3 regions of the Micromonospora zhanjiangensis genome follow, and region 3 is predicted to be linked to each of the others. Evidence: predicted binding sites of a transcription regulator. Region 3 holds the regulator's gene; each other region holds the start of a gene.
What was found. Region 3 encodes HrcA, which represses chaperone genes, less so after heat shock. Its sites were predicted from a motif close to GGTTNGCACNCTCNNNNNGAGNGTGCNAACC; they were not measured.

Region 1 (6,676 bases), on a different contig from region 3:
GACCGGGACGTCCTGCGGCCGGCCACCGCGGCCCTGGCCGCGGCCGGGATCTTCACCGTGGTCGCGGCCGGCAACAGCGGCCCGTACTGCGGCTCGGTCAGCGATCCGCCCGCGCCGTACCCGGACGTGCTCACGGTGGGCGCGGTCGACCAGGAGGGGCGGATCACCGAATTCTCCAGCCGGGGACCGGCGCCCGGCGGCGCCGCGAAGCCCGACGTCGTCGCCCCCGGTGCCGACGTACTGTCCGCCTGGCCCGGCGGCGGCTACGCCACCGAGAACGGTACGTCGATGGCGACGCCGCAGGTGGCGGGCGTGGTGGCGCTGATGTGGTCGGCGAATCCGGCGCTGGTCGGCGACCTGGACCGGACCCGGCGCATCCTGCGGGACACGGCGACCGGGAGGCCGGCTCGGTATCCACCCGGCGAACCGGCGGACCGGTGCGGCGGCTCGGCGAACGTCACCGGCGCCGGACTGGTCGACGCGTACGCCGCGGTCCGGGCGGCCACCGCCGCCGGCTGAGGGTGTCCCCGCCAGATCGAGCTGATCTAAGGTTGTGCCCGTGGATCCCCAGTTCACGATCGACGTGCTGACCGCAACCGGGTCTGCCGGAACCGGCCCGACCGGAACCGGCTCTGCCGGGACCGAGCCGTCCGGCGGCTGGTCGGCGGGCCTGGTCGAGCTGTGCCGCGCGGCGCTGGACCTGCCCGAGGACGCCGCCGAGGCGGCGGCGATCGTGCCCCTGCTGAGTGATCCCGACCCGACGGTCGGCCGCCGCCCGGTCGCCCTGGTCGGCCGCCCGGCGCCGGCCACCGTCAGCCCGTCGACCGGCACCCTCGCCCCGACCGGCGCCGCGGGCGGAGCGCCCGTCGGGGTGCTGCTGGGTTCGATCTCGCACACGAATCCGACGGTCGGGCACGTCGAACTGCTCGCGGTCCATCCCTCGGCGCGCCGGCGCGGGCTGGGTCGCGCCCTGCTGGAGCGGGCGGAGCTGGTCCTGGCCGGACTCGGCGCCCGCGAGGTGGTGCTTGCCGGCAACCCACCGCGGTACGCCTGGCCGGGCATCGACGTGCGCTACACCCCGGCGATCTGCACCGCGCTGGCGCTCGGCTACGAGCAGTACCGGACCGCCTGGAACATGACCGCCGACCTGTCGGCGCCGGACGCCCCGGGACTGCGGGACACCGCGCCGGCCGAGCGGCGGCTGGCCGGGCAGGGCGTCACGGTACGCCGGGCCGAGCCGGCGGACCTTCCGGCCCTGGTCGCGTTCGCCGAGGAGGTCTTCGGCGGATCGTGGCCCGGCGAGCTCACCCGTTCGGTGGGCCGCCCGGATGCCGGCTGTCACCTCGCCGTACGCGACGGGAAGCTGCTGGCCTTCGCGGCGTGGGGGTCGTCCCGGCCCACCTGGTTCGGCCCGACGGGCACGGCGCCGGCCGCGCAGGGCCTCGGCATCGGCTCGATCCTGTTACGTCGCTGTCTTGCCGACCAGCGGGCCGCCGGCCACGACCGGGTACAGATCGGCTGGGTGGGCCCGGTGCCGTTCTACTCCCGCACCGTCGGGGCCCGGATCGAACGGGTCTTCTCCCTCTACCGCAAGCCGCTGGTCGGCGCCGGCTAGCCCGCGCGACGACAGCCGGGACGGCGGTGGGGGCGGACCGCTCGCGCGGCCCGCCCCCACCGGCAGGTGTTTCCGGACTCAGAAGTCCATGTCCCCGCCACCCGGCGCAGCCGGGGCTGCCGGGGTCTTCTCCGGCTTGTCCGCCACCACTGCCTCGGTGGTGAGGAACAGGGCCGCGATCGACGACGCGTTCTGCAGCGCCGACCGGGTCACCTTGGCCGGGTCGATGATGCCGGCCTTGAGCAGGTCGACGTACTCACCGCTGGCGGCGTTCAGGCCGTGGCCGGTGTCCAGGTTGCGGACCCGCTCCACCACGACGCCACCCTCGAGACCGGCGTTGACGGCGATCTGCCGCAGCGGCGCGTCCAGAGCGATCTTGACGATCTGGGCGCCGGTGGCCTCGTCACCGGTCAGGTCCAGCTTGTCGAAGGCGGTCTTGCCGGCCTGCACCAGCGCGACACCACCACCCGGGACGATGCCCTCCTCGACGGCCGCCTTCGCGTTGCGGACGGCGTCCTCGATGCGGTGCTTGCGCTCCTTGAGCTCGACCTCGGTGGCCGCGCCGACCTTGATCACCGCAACACCGCCGGCCAGCTTGGCCAGGCGCTCCTGCAGCTTCTCCCGGTCGTAGTCGGAGTCGCTCTTCTCGATCTCGGCGCGGATCTGGTTGACCCGACCCTGGATCTGGTCGGCGTCGCCGGAACCGTCGACGATGGTCGTCTCGTCCTTGGTCACCACGACCTTGCGGGCGCGGCCCAGCATGTCGAGGTTGACGGCGTCCAGCTTGAGGCCGATCTCCTCGCTGATGACCTGGCCACCGGTGAGGATGGCGATGTCGGCCAGCATGGCCTTGCGGCGGTCACCGAAGCCCGGCGCCTTGACGGCGACCGACTTGAAGTTGCCGCGCACCTTGTTGACGATCAGGGTGGCCAGCGCCTCGCCCTCGACGTCCTCGGCGATGATGGCCAGCGGCTTGCCCGACTGCATGACCTTCTCGAGGATCGGCAGCAGGTCCTTGACCGACGAGATCTTGCTGTTGACGATCAGCAGGTAGGGGTCGTCGAGGACGGCCTCCATCCGCTCCGGGTCGGTCCAGAAGTAGGGCGAGATGTAGCCCTTGTCGAAGCGCATACCCTCGGTGAGCTCGAGCTCGAGCCCGAAGGTGTTGCTCTCCTCGACGGTGATGACGCCTTCCTTGCCGACCTTGTCCATCGCCTCGGCGATGATCTCGCCGACGCTGGTGTCACCGGCGGAGATCGAGGCCGTGGAGGCGATCTGCTCCTTGGTCTCGATGTCCTTCGCGAGCTTGGCCAGCTCCTCGGTCACCGCACCGACGGCGGCCTCGATGCCCCGCTTCAGGGCCATCGGGTTCGCGCCGGCCGCGACGTTGCGCAGGCCCTCGCGGACCAGCGCCTGGGCCAGGACGGTCGCCGTCGTCGTGCCGTCACCGGCGACGTCGTCGGTCTTCTTGGCGACCTCCTTGACCAGCTCAGCGCCGATCTTCTCGTAGGGGTCCTCGAGTTCGATTTCCTTGGCGATGCTCACACCATCGTTGGTGATGGTGGGGGCACCCCACTTCTTCTCGAGCACGACGTTGCGGCCCTTGGGGCCGAGCGTCACCTTCACGGCGTCGGCGAGCTGGTTCATGCCCCGCTCGAGGCCGCGGCGCGCCTCTTCGTCGAACGCGATCATCTTGGCCATACGGCGTTGTCCTCCTGGACACTCAACGGCTCCCCGGACGGTTGTCCCGGATGCGCCGTCTGACTACGCACCTTCGGACGTCACTACTGCGCTTGCCCGCGGCGTCGACGGCGCACGAGGCGCTTGACCGACTCCGACGCGCAAGGCGACAGGGACGTCCGCCGGCCGGGCGGACAGCCCGCGACGACCGGCCACGTGCCTCGTCCCCGTCTCCATGGGTCCGTGACCGTGGCCCTACCGCCCCGACCATTGGCACTCACATGGCGCGAGTGCCAATGACTTGTTTAGCACTCTCCCCTGCCGAGTGCAAGCGCGTCCGGCCCGATCGTGCCGCCCCGCCGGCGGCGTGCGGTCCGATCGGTGGAGTCGAAGCGCGTCAGGCCCGCCCGCACCCGGTGCCGGCCCGACCGGGCGGGCAGCAGCGGGTACGGACGGGCCTGCGGCGAAGACGTCGGGCCTCGGGGTCGGCACGGGGAGCGGCCACCGTGCGGGTCCAGATCGGAAAACGTCGATACAAAGCTCAGGCGATCACACGCACCTTTTCGGCCTGCGGACCCTTCTGCCCCTGGGCGACCTCGAACTCGACCCGCTGGCCGTCGTCGAGCGACTTGTAGCCGTCCATCTCAATGGCGGAAAAGTGGACGAACACGTCCGATCCTCCATCGACGGCAATGAATCCGTAGCCCTTTTCGCTGTTGAACCATTTGACGGTGCCCTGAGCCATTGTGACTTCCTTACTTCGATGGTGCCGAACCCACTTGAGCCCCTGACACCGCGTGCGCCTGCCCCGGTCGCGGTTTTCCGACCGACACTCCCTCGCGGTGAAACAGCGACCGAAATCGCACGTTACACGAGCGGTGACGACGGCGCACTACCCCAAATCGGACAGCGATCGGGATCCGGGAAAGCGCTTGGACATCCGATCGCCCATCGTCGCGCGTCGCTTGCTTTTCAAATTTGAATCCCCAGGTCCGAGCGCTTCCACTCCTGAAACACACGCATCGCAATCAATCTAGTTGCCAACCGGGACGGACCACGGTAGTTGTTGCGGTGTGACCAGTGTGTGGCCGCCGGCCGTGGACACCTCCTCCGTCGACCGGCCGACGTGCCGGCCGGCCCGTCCGCCCGCGCCCCGGGTCCGACGGGTCACCACCCGGGACGCCGCCCGGATGCGGGCACTGCGTCTGGAGATGCTCGCCGACACGCCGCTGGCCTTCCTGGAGACGCTCGCCGAGCACGCCGCCCGTCCGCACGCCGAGCACGTGGCCCGGATCGCCGGGTGCGCGACCGGTCCGATCCGGGGCCAGTTCGTGGCGGAGGTCGACGGCCGGTTCGTCGGGCACGCCGGCGGCACGGTCGTACCCGGGGAGCCGGACCTGACCTTGATCTTCGCCGTCTACGTCACCCCGGCCCGGCGCGGCACGGGCCTGCTGGCCGACCTCGTCGAGGCGGTGGCCGCCTGGTCCCGATCCACCGGCCGGCCGGAGTTGCTGATGGAGGTGGTGGTCGGCAACGACCGGGCGGTCCGCGCCTACCGGCGGCTGGGCTTCGTCGACACCGGGGTCCGGGTCCCGCACCCCACCGTCCCCGTGCTGACCGAGCTGCGGATGCGCCGCCCGGCCTGACACCCCGACGGGCCCCCGCCGACCGCTTGCGCGATGGGCGAGGGCCCGTCCTCGGGTCGGGCGGCGCGGTGCCGCTCGGGCGTACCGGTGCGCTCAGGCGTGTCGGCGGCTCTGCACGATCCGGAACCGGTTGGCGACGTAGGCGCCGTCGGTCAGGGCCGCGTTCGCGGCCGGGTTCGCGCCGCTGGCGTGGAAGTCCGAGAACGCCGCCGACTGGTTGACGAACACCCCGCCGGTGAGGTTGCAGGACAGGTGCACCCCCACGTCCACGGCCACCTTCTCGGCCGCGTCGAGGACGTCCTCGTCCGTGGAGTAGACGCCCGCGGTCAGCGCGCCGCCCGCGCCCACCGTGTCCCGGAAGATCCGCAGGCTGTGCTCGGTGGAGTCAGTCGCGATGACGAACGAGATGGGTCCGAACCACTCCCGGCCGTAGATCTCCGCCGCGTCCGCCGCCAGTTTCACGATCGTCGGGGTACGCACCACCGCGCCCGGATATTTCGGGTGCTCCACCGTCCGCGACTCCAGCACCACCTCGCCGAGTTTCGCCGCCTCGGTCAGTCGCTCCAGCACCCCGTCGTTGACGATGGCACCGGTCAGCTCGACGCCCCGGGCCGGATCCCCGGTGAGCTTGCCGACCGCGGCGGCGATCCCGGCGGCCACCTCGTCGAAGCTCCTGTGCCCCTGGTCGGTCTCGATGCCGCCGGCCGGGATCAGGATGTTCTGCGAGGTGGTGCACATCTGGCCGCTGTACAGGGTCAGCGTGAAGCCGAGGTTGCGGCACATCCCGGCGAAGTCGTCGGTGGAGTCGACGACGACCGTGTTGAGGCCGGCCTTCTCGGTGTAGACGGCGGCCTGCCGGGCGTTGTCCTCCAGCCAGTCGCCGTACTCGGTGGAACCGGTGAAGTCGACGATCTTGACCTCGGGCCGGGTGGCCAGGCCGGAGGCGAGCCCTTCGCCGGGCGCCTCGACGGCGAGCTGCACCAGGTTGGGGTCGAACCCGGCCTCGGCGAGCACCTCGCGGGCGTACCGCACCGTGATCGCCAGCGGCAGGACGGCCCGCGGATGCGGCTTGACCAGCACCGGGTTGCCGGTGACCAGCGAGGCGAACAACCCCGGGTACGAGTTCCAGGTCGGGAAGGTGTTGCAGCCGATCACCAGGGCGACGCCGCGGGGCACCACGTGGAAGGTCTTGACCATCCGCAGCGGCTCGCCCTTGCCGGCCGGCTTCTCCCAGTCGGCCGTGCCGGGGTGCCGGTTCATCTCCGCGTACGCGTAGGCCACCGCCTCCAGGGCCCGGTCCAGCGCGTGTGCCCCGCCGGCTTGGAAGGCCATCACGAAGGCCTGGCCGCTGGTGAACTGCACCGCGTTGGCCAGCTCGAAGACGTGCCGGTGCAGCCGGGCGAGGATCTCCAGGCAGACCCCGGTCCGGGTCCGCGGGCCGGCGTCCCGCCAGGCCGGCAGCGCGGTGGTGGCGGCGGCGATCAGGGCGTCCGGGTCGGCGTGCGGATAGCGCACGCCGAGATCCACCCCGAACGGGCTGACCTCGGTGGCCACCCGATCGCCGGCACCCGGCTGGTCGAGCGGGAAGTCACCGCCCAGGTACGCCCGGAAGGCGGCCTCACCGTCGGCGGCGGCGGTCTCGCCGTACACCCGGGGGCTGGGTGATTCCGGGTAGGCGGACCAGTAGCCGCGCTCGGTGATCGCGGTCAGCGCGCGGGTCAGCGTCTCGGCGTGC
Region 2 (6,676 bases), on a different contig from region 3:
CGTTGGAGACGCAGGCGAGGGTGACGTCCCGCTCGACCAGCGGCCGGGCCAGCAGGTCGGCGTAGCTCAGCGTGATCGGTCGGCGTACCCGACCATGGATCCGCAACCGCCAGGTGTCCGGATCGACCTGGGGTACGACCAGCGCGGTGTCGATCCGGTAGAACCCGGCGTTCGGTGTCGTGTACGGGGCCAACCGGGGCAGCGACAGGTCGGCCCCGACCGGCACCGGCGGGGCCGGGCTGGCCGGGGCCGGCAGCCGCACCGCCGCCCGTGCCTGCGCCACCCCTCGCCGGGCGGACAGCCAGCGACCGCCCAGGCCGGCCAGCGTGCCGACGCCGACCGCGCCGGCCACCCCGCCGAGGAACCGCCGCCGCTGCTCCCGCCACTCGTCCCCGTCCCGCGCGGCGGCGGCCCGGTCGACGGCATCATCGCCCTGGCCGGCGACGGTGTGATCGGTCCGGTCGACGGTGGGGGCGGGTGGTTCCAGCGGGCCGGCGACGAGCAACCAGAGCACTGCGGCCCCGAGCAGGCCGCCGACCAGTGACGGTGCGGCGGCGGCCGGACCGGCTCCGGCCCGAGTCAGCGCGGCGGCCACCCCGACGACGGCGAACAGGGCGATCCCGGCCAGCCCCACCGGCAGCCGACGGACCGCCAGCGCACCGAACCCGGCGGCGAACGCGGCGAGCAGCACCGCCGTGCCGACCAGCAGGGCGAGCTTGTCGTGCACGCCGAACACGTCGATGGCGAACTGCTTCACCGGACCGGGTACGTGGTCCACCACCACCCCGTCGACCGCCACCAGTGGCGCCGACCGGGAGCCGGTCACCACGGCGACCAGTTCGGCGGACCCGATGGCGGTGGTGGCGGCGGCGATGCCGGCCAGCGCGCCGAACCGACCCGACTTCCGGCTTGCCGACTGTGTGGTCACCGGATCAGTCTCGACGATCACCACCGGCCACCGATAGGGACGTCAGCGTTCCGTAACCTGCGCGGGAGAAGGCCGGCCGATCCATGATCCGGAAGAGTTCTGCCGGTCAGAGCGAGCAGAACTCTTCCGGATCATGGAAATCCCGGGACGGGAGACACGTCGGGGCGCGGCCACCGTGGTGGCCGCGCCCCGAGCTACCGGAAGACCGGCGGGTGGGTCAGAAGCCCGGCCCGTGCTGGTGGCCGTGGCCGTGGCCGTGACCACCGGCGGCGGCCGGCTCGGGCTGCGCCGGCTTCTCCACGACCAGGCTCTCCGTGGTCAGCAGGAGGCCGGCGATCGACGCGGCGTTGACGACCGCGTTGCGGGTCACCTTCACCGGGTCGACGATGCCGGACTTGGCCAGCTCGACGTAGTCGGCGCGGGCCGCGTCCAGGCCGGTGCCCCAGTCGCTCGCGGCGACCTTCTGGACCACCACGTAGCCGTCGTGGCCGGCGTTCTGAGCGATCCACCGCAGCGGCTCGACCAGCGCCTTGCGGACGATCGACACGCCCACCTTCTCGTCGCCGGTCAGGCCCAGGTCGCCGTCGAGCGCGGCGGCGATCTGCACCAGGGCGGCACCGCCACCGGGCACGATGCCCTCCTCGACGGCGGCCTTGGTGGCGGCGATCGCGTCCTCGATGCGGTGCTTGCGCTCCTTCATCTCGACCTCGGTCGCCGCCCCGGCCTTGATGACCGCGATTCCACCGGACAGCTTCGCCAGCCGCTCGGCCAGCTTCTCCTTGTCCCAGTCGGAGTCCGACGCCTCGATCTCCTTGCGGATCTGCGCGATCCGGTCGGCGACCTCGGTGTCCTTGCCGCGACCGTCGACGACGGTGGTGTTCTCCTTGTCCACCACCACCCGACGGGCGCCGCCCAGCGACTCCAGGCCGACCGCGTCGAGCTTGTAGCCCAGCTCGGGGGCGATCAGCTCGGCACCGGTCAGGATCGCCATGTCCTGCAGCATCGCCTTGCGCCGGTCGCCGAAGCCGGGTGCCTTGACCGCGCAGACCTTGAGGGTCTTACGGATCGAGTTGACCACGAGCGTGGACAGCGCCTGGCCCTCGACGTCCTCGGCGATGATCAGCAGCGACTTGCCGCTGCCCAGGACCTTCTCCAGCAGCGGCAGCAGCTCCTCGATCGAGGAGATCTTCTGGGTGGTGATCAGGATCAGCGGGTCTTCGAGGACCGCCTCCTGCGCCTCCAGATCGGTGACGAAGTTCGGCGAGATGAAGCCCTTGTCGAACTGCAGGCCCTCGGTGACCTCCAGCTCGGTGGCGAGGGTGGAGCCCTCCTCGACGGTGATCACACCGTCCCGGCCGACCTTCTCCATCGCCTCGGCGATCAGCTCGCCGATGGTGGCGTCCTGCGCGGAGATCGTCGCGACGTGCGCGACGGACTCCTTGCTGTCGATGTCGACCGCCTTGCCGAGCAGCGCCTCGGAGACCTTCGCGGCCGCCGCGTCGATGCCCCGCTTGAGGCCGGTCGGGTTGGCGCCGGCGGCCACGTTCCGCAGACCCTCGCGGATCATGGCCTGGGCCAGCACGGTGGCGGTGGTGGTCCCGTCGCCGGCGACGTCGTTGGTCTTGGTCGCCACCTCCTTGACCAGCTGCGCACCGAGGTTCTCGTACGGGTTGGTGAGCTCGATCTCCTTGGCGATGGTCACGCCATCGTTGGTGATCGTCGGCGCACCGAATTTCTTGTCCAGGACGACGTTGCGCCCGCGCGGGCCGAGGGTGACCTTGACCGTGTCAGCCAGGGCGTTGACACCGTGCTCCAGCAGGTGTCGGGCGTCGTCCGAGAAGCTCAGGATCTTCGCCATCAATGTCCCTTCAAGGCGATACAGCCCCGGCCCGGCGAGCCGGTCCGGGGCTGCGTCACTGATTCAGTTGGTTACTTCTCGATGACCGCGAGGACGTCGCGGGCGGAGAGCACCAGGTACTCCTCGCCGGCGTACTTGACCTCGGTGCCGCCGTACTTCGAGTAGATGACGGTGTCGCCGACGTTGACGTCAACCGGGATCCGGTTGCCGGAGTCGTCGACGCGCCCCGGGCCGACAGCGAGGACGGTGCCCTCCTGCGGCTTCTCCTTGGCGGTGTCGGGGATCACGATGCCCGACGCCGTGGTGGTCTCAGCCTCGTTCGCCTGGACCAGGATCCGGTCCTCGAGCGGCTTGATCGCAACCTTGGTCGCGGTAGTCACGGGCATACCCTCCTGGGGTACTTGGTTTCTGTACCGGCCGGCAAGCCGGCCAGTGTCGATCTGCCTCATGCCACCGGGCGGATCCGTCGTCGCGGGTGCCGGTCCGCCTGGCGTTCAACCCCCGGGCCGGGGCCCGGACGCTGGCACCCTCAGGGCGAGAGTGCTAACCGCAGATTAGGCCGCAACTAGCACTCCGTCAAGGAGAGTGCCAATCCGGCGCGTGGATTCCGCCGGTGGGGGCGCCCGCCGTCGACCGGACCGGCCGGGGGAACAATGGCCGGGTGGACCTGGACCAGTTCGCCGCGCTGCGTACCCCCGCGGGAGCGAGCGCGCTCGCGGCGGCGGCCGAGCTGGCCGGCGGCGACCCGCTGGCCGCGGCCGCCGCGCTGCGCTCGGCCGGGGTGCCCGGCGACCTCGCGGCCGGCGCGCTGACCCAGGCCGAACTCCGGCGCCGGGCGGTCGGCAAGTTCGGCCCGGTCGCGGCCCGAATGTTCTTCACCCGGGCCGGCCTGGAGCAGGCCACCCGGTCGGTGGTCGCCGACCGGCGCGCGGCCCGGCTGCGCGCCGCCGGCGTCCGGAGCCTGGCCGACCTCGGCTGCGGCCTGGGCGCCGACGGCCTGGCCGCCGCCCGCGCCGGCATCCGGGTGTACGGCGTGGAGGCCGACCCGGTCACCGCCGCCGTGGCCGCCGCCAACGCCGAGGCCACCGGGCTGGCCGACCGGTTCACCGTCGAGTACGGCGACGCGACGGCGTTCGACGTGTCCCGGGTCGACGCGGCGTTCTGCGATCCGGCCCGGCGCGGCGGGACCGGTCGACGGGTGTTCGACCCGGCCGCGTACTCGCCGCCCTGGGACTTCGTGACCGGGTTGGCCGCCCGGGTGCCGCGTACCGTGGTCAAGGTGGCGCCGGGGATCGACCACGCCCTGATCCCGACCGGCGCCGAGGCCGAGTGGGTCAGCGTCGCCGGCGACCTGGTCGAGGCCGCCCTGTGGTGCGGCCCGCTGGCCGACCGCCCGCGCCGCGCCACCCTGCTGGCCGCCACCGGCGGCCGGGTCGGTCCGCCGGCCGGCCACCCGCCGCACACCGCGTCGCCGGCCCGTGCCCCGGCCCCGGCCGGCGGACCGGGCAGCCCGCCGTCCGGCGGGCATCAGCTCACCGGGGACGGCACGGCCGACGCGCCGGTCGGGCCGCCGGGCCGGTTCGTGTACGACCCGGACGGCGCGGTGGTCCGGGCCCGCCTGGTCGCCGAGTTCGCCGCCACGGTGGAGGGCCGGCTGGCCGACCCGAGCATCGCCTACGTGTACGCCGACCGCTACACGTCGACCCCGTTCGGGCGCTGCCTGGAGATCACCGACGTGCTGCCGTTCTCGCTCAAGCGGTTGCGCGCCCTGCTGCGCGAGCGCGGGGTGGGTCGGGTGGAGATCCTCAAGCGCGGCTCGGCGCTGGAACCGGAGAAGCTGCGCCGGGACCTGCGGCTGTCCGGGCCCGCACCGGCCAGCCTGGTGCTGACCCGGGTGGCCGGAGCACCCACCGTCCTGGTCGGCCGGCCGGCGGAGGATCCGGCCGGCTGAGCGGGCGGATAGGTTGCCGGGTATGGCAGCGCAGGGGACGCCGGCGACGGTACTGCTGACGAAGCGGCGGATCGGGTACACCACGCACCGGTACGACGTTCCGGCCGGCGTGCCGCACTACGGCGCCGAGGTGGCCGCCGCGCTGGGCGTACCGCCGGAACGGCTGTTCAAATCCCTGGTCGTCGAGGTGGACGGGACGCTGGCCGTGGCGGTCGTACCGGTCAGCGCGGAACTGGACCTCAAGGCGCTGGCCGCGGCCCTGGGCGGCAAGCGCGCGGCGCTGGCGGACCGGGCGGTGGCCGAGCGGGCCACCGGCTACGTCCGCGGCGGGATCAGCCCGCTGGGCCAACGCCGACGGCTGCCGACGGTGGTGGACTCGTCCGCGCTTGACTTCCCCACCGTCTACGTCTCGGCCGGCCGGCGGGGCCTTCAACTCGAACTCGCCCCGGCGGATCTCGTCCACCTCACCGACGCGACCACCTCTCCCCTCGCCACCACCTGACCCGCGCCCCCGGGCCAGGTTCGGGCGGGTGGAAACGGACAGTGGCGGGCGGATGTCCGGCGCGTTGCCCAATTGTTATCGCCGACAACAAACTCGCCACCTCGGCGGTCTTGTGCGCCGAGCCGGGCGACGAATACGTTGCCGGGCACAACAAAAGAAAAAAATCACCCCACCCCCGAAAGGACCCGTGCAATGCGCAGAGGGATCCTCACCATCGCCGCGGCGGGCCTGCTCGTCACGGGCGGCCTGAGCGCCTGCGGCAACGATTCCGGCGACAAGGGCGGCGACAGCAAGAAGACGCCGAAGATCGGCGTGATCCTGCCGGACAGCAAGTCCTCCCCCCGCTGGGAGACCGCCGACCGCAAGTACCTGGAGGCGGCGTTCAAGGCCGCCGGCGTCCAGTACGACATCCAGAACGCCAACAACGACAAGACGCAGTTCACCACCATCGCCGACCAGATGATCACCAACGGGGTCACCGCCCTGATGATCGTCAACCTGGACTCCGGCACCGGCAAGGCCGTGCTGGACAAGGCCAAGTCGCAGGGTGTGGCCACCATCGACTACGACCGCCTCACCCTCGGCGGTTCGGCCCAGTACTACGTCAGCTTCGACAACGTGCAGGTCGGCAAGCTGCAGGGCGAGGGCCTGGTGAAGTGCCTGACCGACCAGGGCATCAAGAACCCGGTGGTCGCCGAGCTGAACGGCTCACCGACCGACAACAACGCCACCCTGTTCAAGCAGGGCTACGACTCGGTGCTCCAGCCGAAGTTCGACGCCAAGGAGTACGTCAAGGGCCCGGACCAGTCCATCCCCGACTGGGACCCGGCCACGGCCGGCACCACGTTCGAGCAGATGATGACCCAGACCGGCGGCAAGATCAACGGCGTGCTGGCGGCCAACGACTCGCTCGGCAACGCGGCCATCTCGATCCTGAAGAAGAACAAGCTCAACGGCAAGGTGCCGGTGACCGGGCAGGACGCCGGCGCGCAGGGCCTGCAGAACGTCCTCGCCGGTGACCAGTGCATGACCGTCTACAAGGCGATCAAGCTGGAGGCCGACGCCGCGGCCGACCTGGCGATCAGCCTGGCCAAGGGCGAGAAGAAGGACACCGGGCAGACGGTCAAGGACCCGGAGGGCAACCGGGACGTCCCGTCGGTGCTGCTCACCCCGAAGGCGATCACCAAGGAGAACGTCAAGGACGTGGTCGCCGACGGTTACGTCACCAAGGAGGAACTCTGCAAGGGCTCCTTCGCCGAGCTGTGCACCAAGGCCGGCATCAGCTGACCAGGGGCTAACTGCCGAGGCCGGTTCCGGGTAACCGCCGACGCGCACGCCGCCCGGTACGGCGCACCATCGCCGTACCGGGCGGCGTCGCCGCCGGGTGGGAGCCCCGCCGGGCACCCGCGAGAAGGAGATACCAGTGTCCGCCACCCC
Region 3 (6,676 bases):
GCGTGCCCGTCTGCACCCGGCCCCAGTCGAGAGCCAGGCCGCTGCTGAGCGCGGCGGTCGCCGCGTCCCCGCGCATCGCCGGCTCCCGGCCGACCGTGCAGGCGACCGCGCCGGTGGCGTTGCCCAGCAACGCCCGGGCCAGCACCGCCGACTGGTTCGCCCACTGCTGGTACGCGGTGGGGTAGGCGGACCGCTGCACCGCCTGCGCGGCGTCGGTGATCCGCATCTGCTGCCAGCCGCGCACCTTGTTCAGGGCACTGTAGAACTTGTTGGCCGCGTACCGCGGGTCGCGGATCTGCTCCGGCGTGCCCCAGCCCTGGCTCGGTCGTTGCTGGAACAGGCCCACCGAGTCGCGGTCGCCGCCCTCCAGGTTCTCCAGCCGGGACTCCTGGTAGGCGGTGGCCAGGGCGACCACCACGGCCTGTTCCGGCATCTTGCGGCGGGCGCCGATCGCGGCGATGGTGGCCGCGTTCGCCATCTGGGTCGCGTCGAGGCTCACCCGCCCTTCGGCCTCCACGACGCAGCCCGGGGCGCTGACCCGGAGCGGGAACTTCACCCCGAAGTGCCGGGAGGAGAGGAACACGCCGAACGCCGCGACCGCCGAGAGAGCGACCGTCGTCGCCACCACCGCCCGAGTCCGCAACCCGCACCTCCTGCCCGCAGTCGCCCCAGCGTACGACGGAATCACCACCGGGCAGCAGAGCGAAATTCCTTTGCCCGGGTTCACGGCAATTGCCGGTCAGCTCGTGCCGGGCACCCAGCTCGCCGGGCGCTTCTCCCGGAACGCCGCCACTCCCTCCCGGCCCTCGGCGGACAGGAAGTAGCCGGTGGAGAGGGCGGACAGCGCGGCCAGCTCGGCGCGCAGCTCCGGCTCGGCCGGCCGGCGGAGCAGCTCCTTGGCGCCGGCCAACGCGCCCGGGGCGCCCCGGACCAGCGACCCGCACACCGCCGCCACCGCCTCATCCAGCGCGTCGTCCGGGACCGCCGAGGTGACCAGGCCGACCTGCGCGGCCCGCCGCCCGTCGAACGTCTCACCGGTCAGGTAGAGCTCCGCCGCCGCGCGCGGCTGCAACCGGCGCAGCACCGTGGCCGAGATGACCGCCGGGATCACCCCGATCCGTACCTCGGTGAAGGCGAAGGTGGCGGTCTCGGCGCAGACCGCCAGGTCGGCCGCCGCGATCAGGCCCAGCCCGCCGGCCCGGGCCGGCCCGGCCACCCGGGCCAGCACCGGCTTGGGGCACTCCCAGACCGCCGCGAGCACGTCACCGAGCAGGCCGGCCGGCACCGTGCCGGAGGCGTACGCCGCCGCGGTCTCCTTCAGGTCGGCGCCGGAGCAGAACACCGGGCCGGTGTGCGAGAGCACCACCACCCGTACGGCGTCGTCGGCGACCGCCCCGGCCAGCGCGGCCAGCAGCTGGGTCATCAGCGGCGTGGACAGCGCGTTGCGGTTGTGCGGGCTGTCCAGGGTGAGGGTGCTCACACCGGCGCTGGTGACGACGCGGACGAGCGGATCGGTGGCGGCAGTCATGCCGGCACAATAGTCGGATGCCCGGCCTGCTCCCAGACGGTGAACCGGTACCCGACGACGGGTCCCTGCCGCCCGCCGCGCTCGCCTCGACCGGCGCGCGCGGCTTCGGCGTGTACCTGCACGTCCCGTTCTGCGCCAGCCGGTGCGGTTACTGCGACTTCAACACGTACACGGCGAGCGAACTGGGCGGCGGGGCGAGCCGGGACACGTACGCCGACACCGTGCTGGCCGAGCTGGCGCTGGCCGCCCGGGTGCTCGACGAGGCCCCGCCGGCCCGGGTGGACACCGTCTTCGTCGGCGGCGGCACCCCGACCCTGCTGCCGCCGGACGACCTGGCCCGGATCCTGGCCGCCATCGACGCGACCTGGGGGCTGGCGGCCGACGCCGAGGTGACCACCGAGGCGAACCCGGAGTCGGTGACGCCGGAGTCGCTGAAGGCGCTGCGGGCCGCCGGCTACACCCGCATCTCGCTGGGCATGCAGTCGGCCGCGCCGGGGGTGCTGGCGATCCTCGACCGGACCCACTCGCCGGGCCGGGCCACCGCCGCCGCGACCGAGGCCCGGGAGGCCGGGTTCGACCACGTCAACCTGGACCTGATCTACGGCACGCCGGGGGAGAGCGCGGACGACTTCGCGCAGTCGCTGGCCCGGGTCACCGCCGCCGGGGTGGACCACGTCAGCGCGTACGCCCTGATCGTCGAGGACGGCACCCGGCTGGCCGCCCGGATGCGCCGGGGCGAGCTGCCGTACCCGTCGGACGACGTGGCCGCGGACCGGTACCTGGCCGCGGAGGCCGCCCTGACGGCGGCCGGCTTCTCCTGGTACGAGGTGTCCAACTGGGCCACCTCGGCGGCGGCCCGGTGCCGACACAACCTGCTCTACTGGACCGGCGGGGACTGGTGGGGCCTCGGGCCGGGGGCGCACAGCCACGTCGGCGGGGTCCGCTGGTGGAACGTCAAGCACCCGACCGCGTACGCGTCCCGGCTGGCCGCCGGCCGGTCGCCCGGTCTGGCCCGGGAACTGCTCACCGCCGCCGACCGGCACGTCGAGGACGTGATGCTGCGGCTGCGGCTGGCCGACGGGCTGCCGCTGTCGGCGGTCGCCCCGGCCCAGCAGCCGTACGCGGACCGGGCGCTGGCCGACGGCCTGCTGGAGCCGGCCGCGCACGCCGCCGGCCGGGCGGTGCTCACCCTGCGTGGTCGGCTGCTCGCCGATGCCGTGGTCCGCGATCTGCTGCCCTGAGCACCGCCCGGGCCGGGACCGCGTGCTGTCGCCTCGGCCGGGACCGCGTGCTGTCGTCCCGGGCCGACGGAGGCGGGGTGCGTCCACGATCGGCGACCGTGGACGCACCCGGTCAGGTCACTTGATGAAGCTGGCCGACAGCGGGTACTTGTACAGCCCGCCCTCGTTGGCCTTCACCCCGGCGATGATGCCGAACACGATCTGGACGACCATCACCGCGACGTTGGGCAGGTAGAACATGCACCAGCCGACGAAAAGCAGCACGAACGAAATGATCGACCAGAGGATCTGGAAGTTCAGCGCGGCGACCGCGTGCGCCTTCACCGTCGGTGACTGCTGGCCCTTGGCCAGGTGGGCGATCAGCGGACCGACGAAGCCGAGCGACCCGAAGCTGATCAGGGCGCCGACGGCACCACCGAAGTGGGCGATCAACGCCCAGGTCTTGTCGTCGTTGGTCGGGTAGCCGGCCGGAGCCGCGGCACCGTACCCGCCGCCGGGTGGCGGAGCACCGTACGGCCCGCCACCGGGCGGCGGGTAGCCACCGCCGACGGGCGGCTGGTTCCCGGCCGGCGGCGGGTAGCCGGTGGCCCCGCCGGGCGGCGGGTACGAGCCGGGCTCGTCGTAGCGTGGCGCGGTGGGCTCGGCGGGCCCCGGCGGGGACGCCTCGCCCGGCGCCGGCTGGGACGCTGGGGGTGGGGTCGGAGAGCTCTGGTCCCCGGGCTCGGGCCCCGGGTGCCCCTCTCCGGGAGGGCGAGGTGGTTCAGTCATGGACGACACGGTAGGACCGCCGATCAACCGGCGCCAGCACGTCGACGCTCGTTTCCACCTGGCCGTTCGGTCAGGTGGGGGCGACCGCCCGGTCGGTGTCGGTGTCGGGTGTCCGACTTGTCGCATAGCGGCCGTTGCTCGCAGAGTGATCATCGCGGCTGCCGGGTAGCACGTCGTAGACTGGCACTCGTTACATTCGAGTGCCAGAGTGCATTCGAGTGCCAGAGTCTCGGAGGGGCGGTACGCCGCGCCGGCGGCGAGGGGGTGACAGTGGGTCTGGACGATCGCAAGCTCGACGTCCTGCGGGCGATCGTGGAGGACTACGTCGCCACCCAGGAACCGGTGGGCAGCCGGGCGCTGGTCGAGCGCCACCAGCTCGGGGTGTCCCCGGCCACGGTCCGCAACGACATGGCCGTGCTGGAGGAGGAGGGCTACATCCGGCAGCCGCACACCAGCGCCGGCCGGGTCCCCACCGACCGGGGCTACCGGCTCTTCGTCGACCGGCTGTCCCGGGTGAAACCGCTCACCCCGGCCGAGCGGCGGGCGATCGAGCGCTTCCTGGTCGGCGCCGTCGACCTCGACGACGTGGTGCACCGCACGGTGCGGTTGCTCGCCCAGCTGACCCGGCAGGTCGCCGTCGTGCAGTACCCGAGCCTGGCCCGCTCCTCGGTGCGGCACCTGGAACTGGTGCCGATCTCCACCACCCGGCTGATGCTCGTGATGATCGCCGACACCGGCCGGGTCGAGCAGCGGCTGGTCGAACTGCCCGCCCCGCTGCCCGCCGACGACGTGCTCGACCTGCGCCGGCTGGTCAACGAGAAGCTGGTCGGCAAGCGGCTGTCGGAGACCCCGCCGCTGGTCCAGGCGCTGGTCGAGGAGGTCGGTCCGGGCCTGCGCGGCGCGATGACAACGCTGTCCACCGTGCTGCTGGAGACCCTGGTCGAGCGGCACGAGGAGCGGATCGCGCTGGCCGGCACCGCGAACCTGACCCGGGGTGGTCTGCTGGACTTCCAGGGCACCCTGCGACCGATCCTGGAGGCGCTGGAGGAGGAGGTCGTCCTGCTCAAGTTGATCGGCGAGATCGAACCCAGCACCCCGTTGCGGGTCCGGATCGGCGACGAGAACGAGATCGACAACCTCCGGGCCGCGTCGGTGGTCAGCACCGGCTACGGCCCGGGTGCCACCATCGTGGGTGGGCTGGGCGTACTCGGCCCGACCCGGATGGACTACCCCGGCACCATCGCCACCGTACGTGCCGTGGCACGCTACGTCGGTGACCTGCTGGCGCAGAACTGACCCGACCCTGACGACCGGCGGCCAAGTGAGATTGACATGGGGACACGGAACGCAGTGACCAAGGACTACTACGGCATCCTCGGCGTCAGCCGGGACGCGTCCGACGACGAGATCAAGCGCGCCTACCGCAAGCTGGCGCGGCAGTACCACCCGGACGTGAACCCGGATCCGGCGGCGCACGACCGGTTCAAGGACATCAACGCGGCGTACGAGGTCCTCTCCGACGACAAGAAGCGGCAGATCGTCGACCTGGGCGGCGATCCGCTGGCCCCGGGCGGCGGCGGTGCCGGCCCGGCCGGCCCGGGCGGTGCCGGTCCGTTCGTCGGGTTCCAGGACATCATGGACGCGTTCTTCGGGGCCGCCGGCGGCGGTGCCGGGCGCGGGCCGCGACCGCGTACCCGGCCGGGCGCCGACGCGATCATCCGGCTCGAACTGGACCTGCACGAGACCGCCTTCGGGGTGGAGGCGCCGATCACCGTCGACACGGCGGTGCTCTGCACCACCTGCTCCGGCGCCGGCACGGCGGCCGGCACCCACCTGGCCACCTGCGAGGCGTGCGGCGGGCGCGGCGAGGTCCAGTCGGTCCAGCGCACCTTCCTCGGCCAGGTCGTCTCGTCCCGGCCGTGCACGGTCTGCCAGGGCTACGGCACGGTCATCCCGCACCCGTGTGCCACCTGCGCGGGCGACGGCCGGGTCCGTACCCGGCGGTCGCTCACCGTCAAGATCCCGGCCGGGGTCGAGGACGGCATGCGGATCCGGCTCGCCCAGCAGGGCGAGGTCGGCCCGGGCGGCGGCACCGCGGGCGACCTGTACGTGGAGATCCACGAGCGGGTGCACGACGTCTACTCCCGCAAGGGCGACGACCTGCACTGCCGGGTCACCGTCCCGATGACCGCAGCGGCCCTGGGCACCCGGTTGACCATCAAGACGCTGGACAGCGAGGAGACGGTCGACGTCAAGGCGGGCACCCAGCCGGGCAGCACGCTGCGGCTGCGGGCCCGGGGCGTACCGCACCTGCGCGGCACCGGGCGGGGTGACCTCTACGTGCACCTGGACGTGCGTACCCCGACCAAGCTCGACGCCGACCAGGAGCGGATGCTGCGCGACTTCGCCAAGACCCGGGGCGAGGAGATCGCCGAGCTGACCAAGCAGGGCGGCTTCTTCTCCCGGATGCGGGACGCCTTCAACGGGCACGGCTGAGACCCGACCGGGTGAGCGCGCCGCTGTTCCTGGTCGGGTCGCTGCCGCCGGCCGACTCGTACACCCTGGCCGGCCCGGAGGGGCACCACGCGGCCACCGTGCAACGGCTGCGCGTCGGCGAGGAGTTGCTCCTCGCCGACGGGCGCGGCGGCACGGCCACCGCCGAGGTCGTCTCCGTCGGCAAGGGCACCCTCGACCTCACCGTCACCTCCCGCCGGTACGCCGATCCGCCCGACCCGCGGCTGGTGGTCGCCCAGGGCATCGCCAAGGGCGACCGGGGCGAGTTGGCCGTGCAGGCGATGACCGAGGTCGGCGTGGACGAGATCGTGCCCTGGGCGGCGGCCCGCTCGGTGGTCCAGTGGCGCGGCGAACGCGGCGGGCGGGCCCGGGACAAGTGGGCGGCCACCGCCCGCGAGGCGGCCAAACAGTCCCGCCGGCCGTGGCTCCCGGTGGTGTCCGGCGACCCGTCCTGCTCCACCGCCCAGGTGGCCGACCGGGTCGGCGCGGCGGCCGGGGCGTACGTGTTGCACGAGGAGGCGTCGGTCCCGCTGAGCCGGGTGGACCTGCCGACCGACGGGGAGATCGTCCTGGTGATCGGGCCGGAAGGCGGCATCTCGCCGGACGAGTTGGCCCGGCTGGCCGC

Region 1: the regulator HrcA is predicted to act here: its motif matches at 3,564-3,594, upstream of groL (chaperonin GroEL).
Region 2: the regulator HrcA is predicted to act here: its motif matches at 3,305-3,335, upstream of groES (co-chaperone GroES).

What each region holds. Positions count from the first base shown of each region.
Region 1 is NZ_JBHSBN010000001.1:201,015-207,690, reverse strand. It holds gene ACFOX0_RS00960 (S8 family serine peptidase) at 1-519, shown strand, start outside; gene ACFOX0_RS00955 (GNAT family N-acetyltransferase) at 671-1,615, shown strand; gene groL (chaperonin GroEL) at 1,694-3,316, opposite strand; gene ACFOX0_RS00945 (cold-shock protein) at 3,837-4,040, opposite strand; gene ACFOX0_RS00940 (GNAT family N-acetyltransferase) at 4,486-4,941, shown strand; gene paaN (phenylacetic acid degradation protein PaaN) at 5,035-6,676, opposite strand, start outside.
Region 2 is NZ_JBHSBN010000001.1:591,264-597,939, reverse strand. It holds gene ACFOX0_RS02940 (molybdopterin-dependent oxidoreductase) at 1-928, opposite strand, end outside; gene groL (chaperonin GroEL) at 1,146-2,786, opposite strand; gene groES (co-chaperone GroES) at 2,858-3,172, opposite strand; gene ACFOX0_RS02925 (class I SAM-dependent methyltransferase) at 3,448-4,737, shown strand; gene ybaK (Cys-tRNA(Pro) deacylase) at 4,760-5,239, shown strand; gene ACFOX0_RS02915 (sugar ABC transporter substrate-binding protein) at 5,432-6,526, shown strand; gene ACFOX0_RS02910 (ATP-binding cassette domain-containing protein) at 6,663-6,676, shown strand, end outside.
Region 3 is NZ_JBHSBN010000031.1:13,699-20,374, reverse strand. It holds gene ACFOX0_RS28980 (hypothetical protein) at 1-643, opposite strand, end outside; gene ACFOX0_RS28975 (enoyl-CoA hydratase-related protein) at 740-1,528, opposite strand; gene hemW (radical SAM family heme chaperone HemW) at 1,546-2,769, shown strand; gene ACFOX0_RS28965 (DUF4870 domain-containing protein) at 2,887-3,537, opposite strand; gene hrcA (heat-inducible transcriptional repressor HrcA) at 3,808-4,833, shown strand; gene dnaJ (molecular chaperone DnaJ) at 4,888-6,033, shown strand; gene ACFOX0_RS28950 (16S rRNA (uracil(1498)-N(3))-methyltransferase) at 6,045-6,676, shown strand, end outside.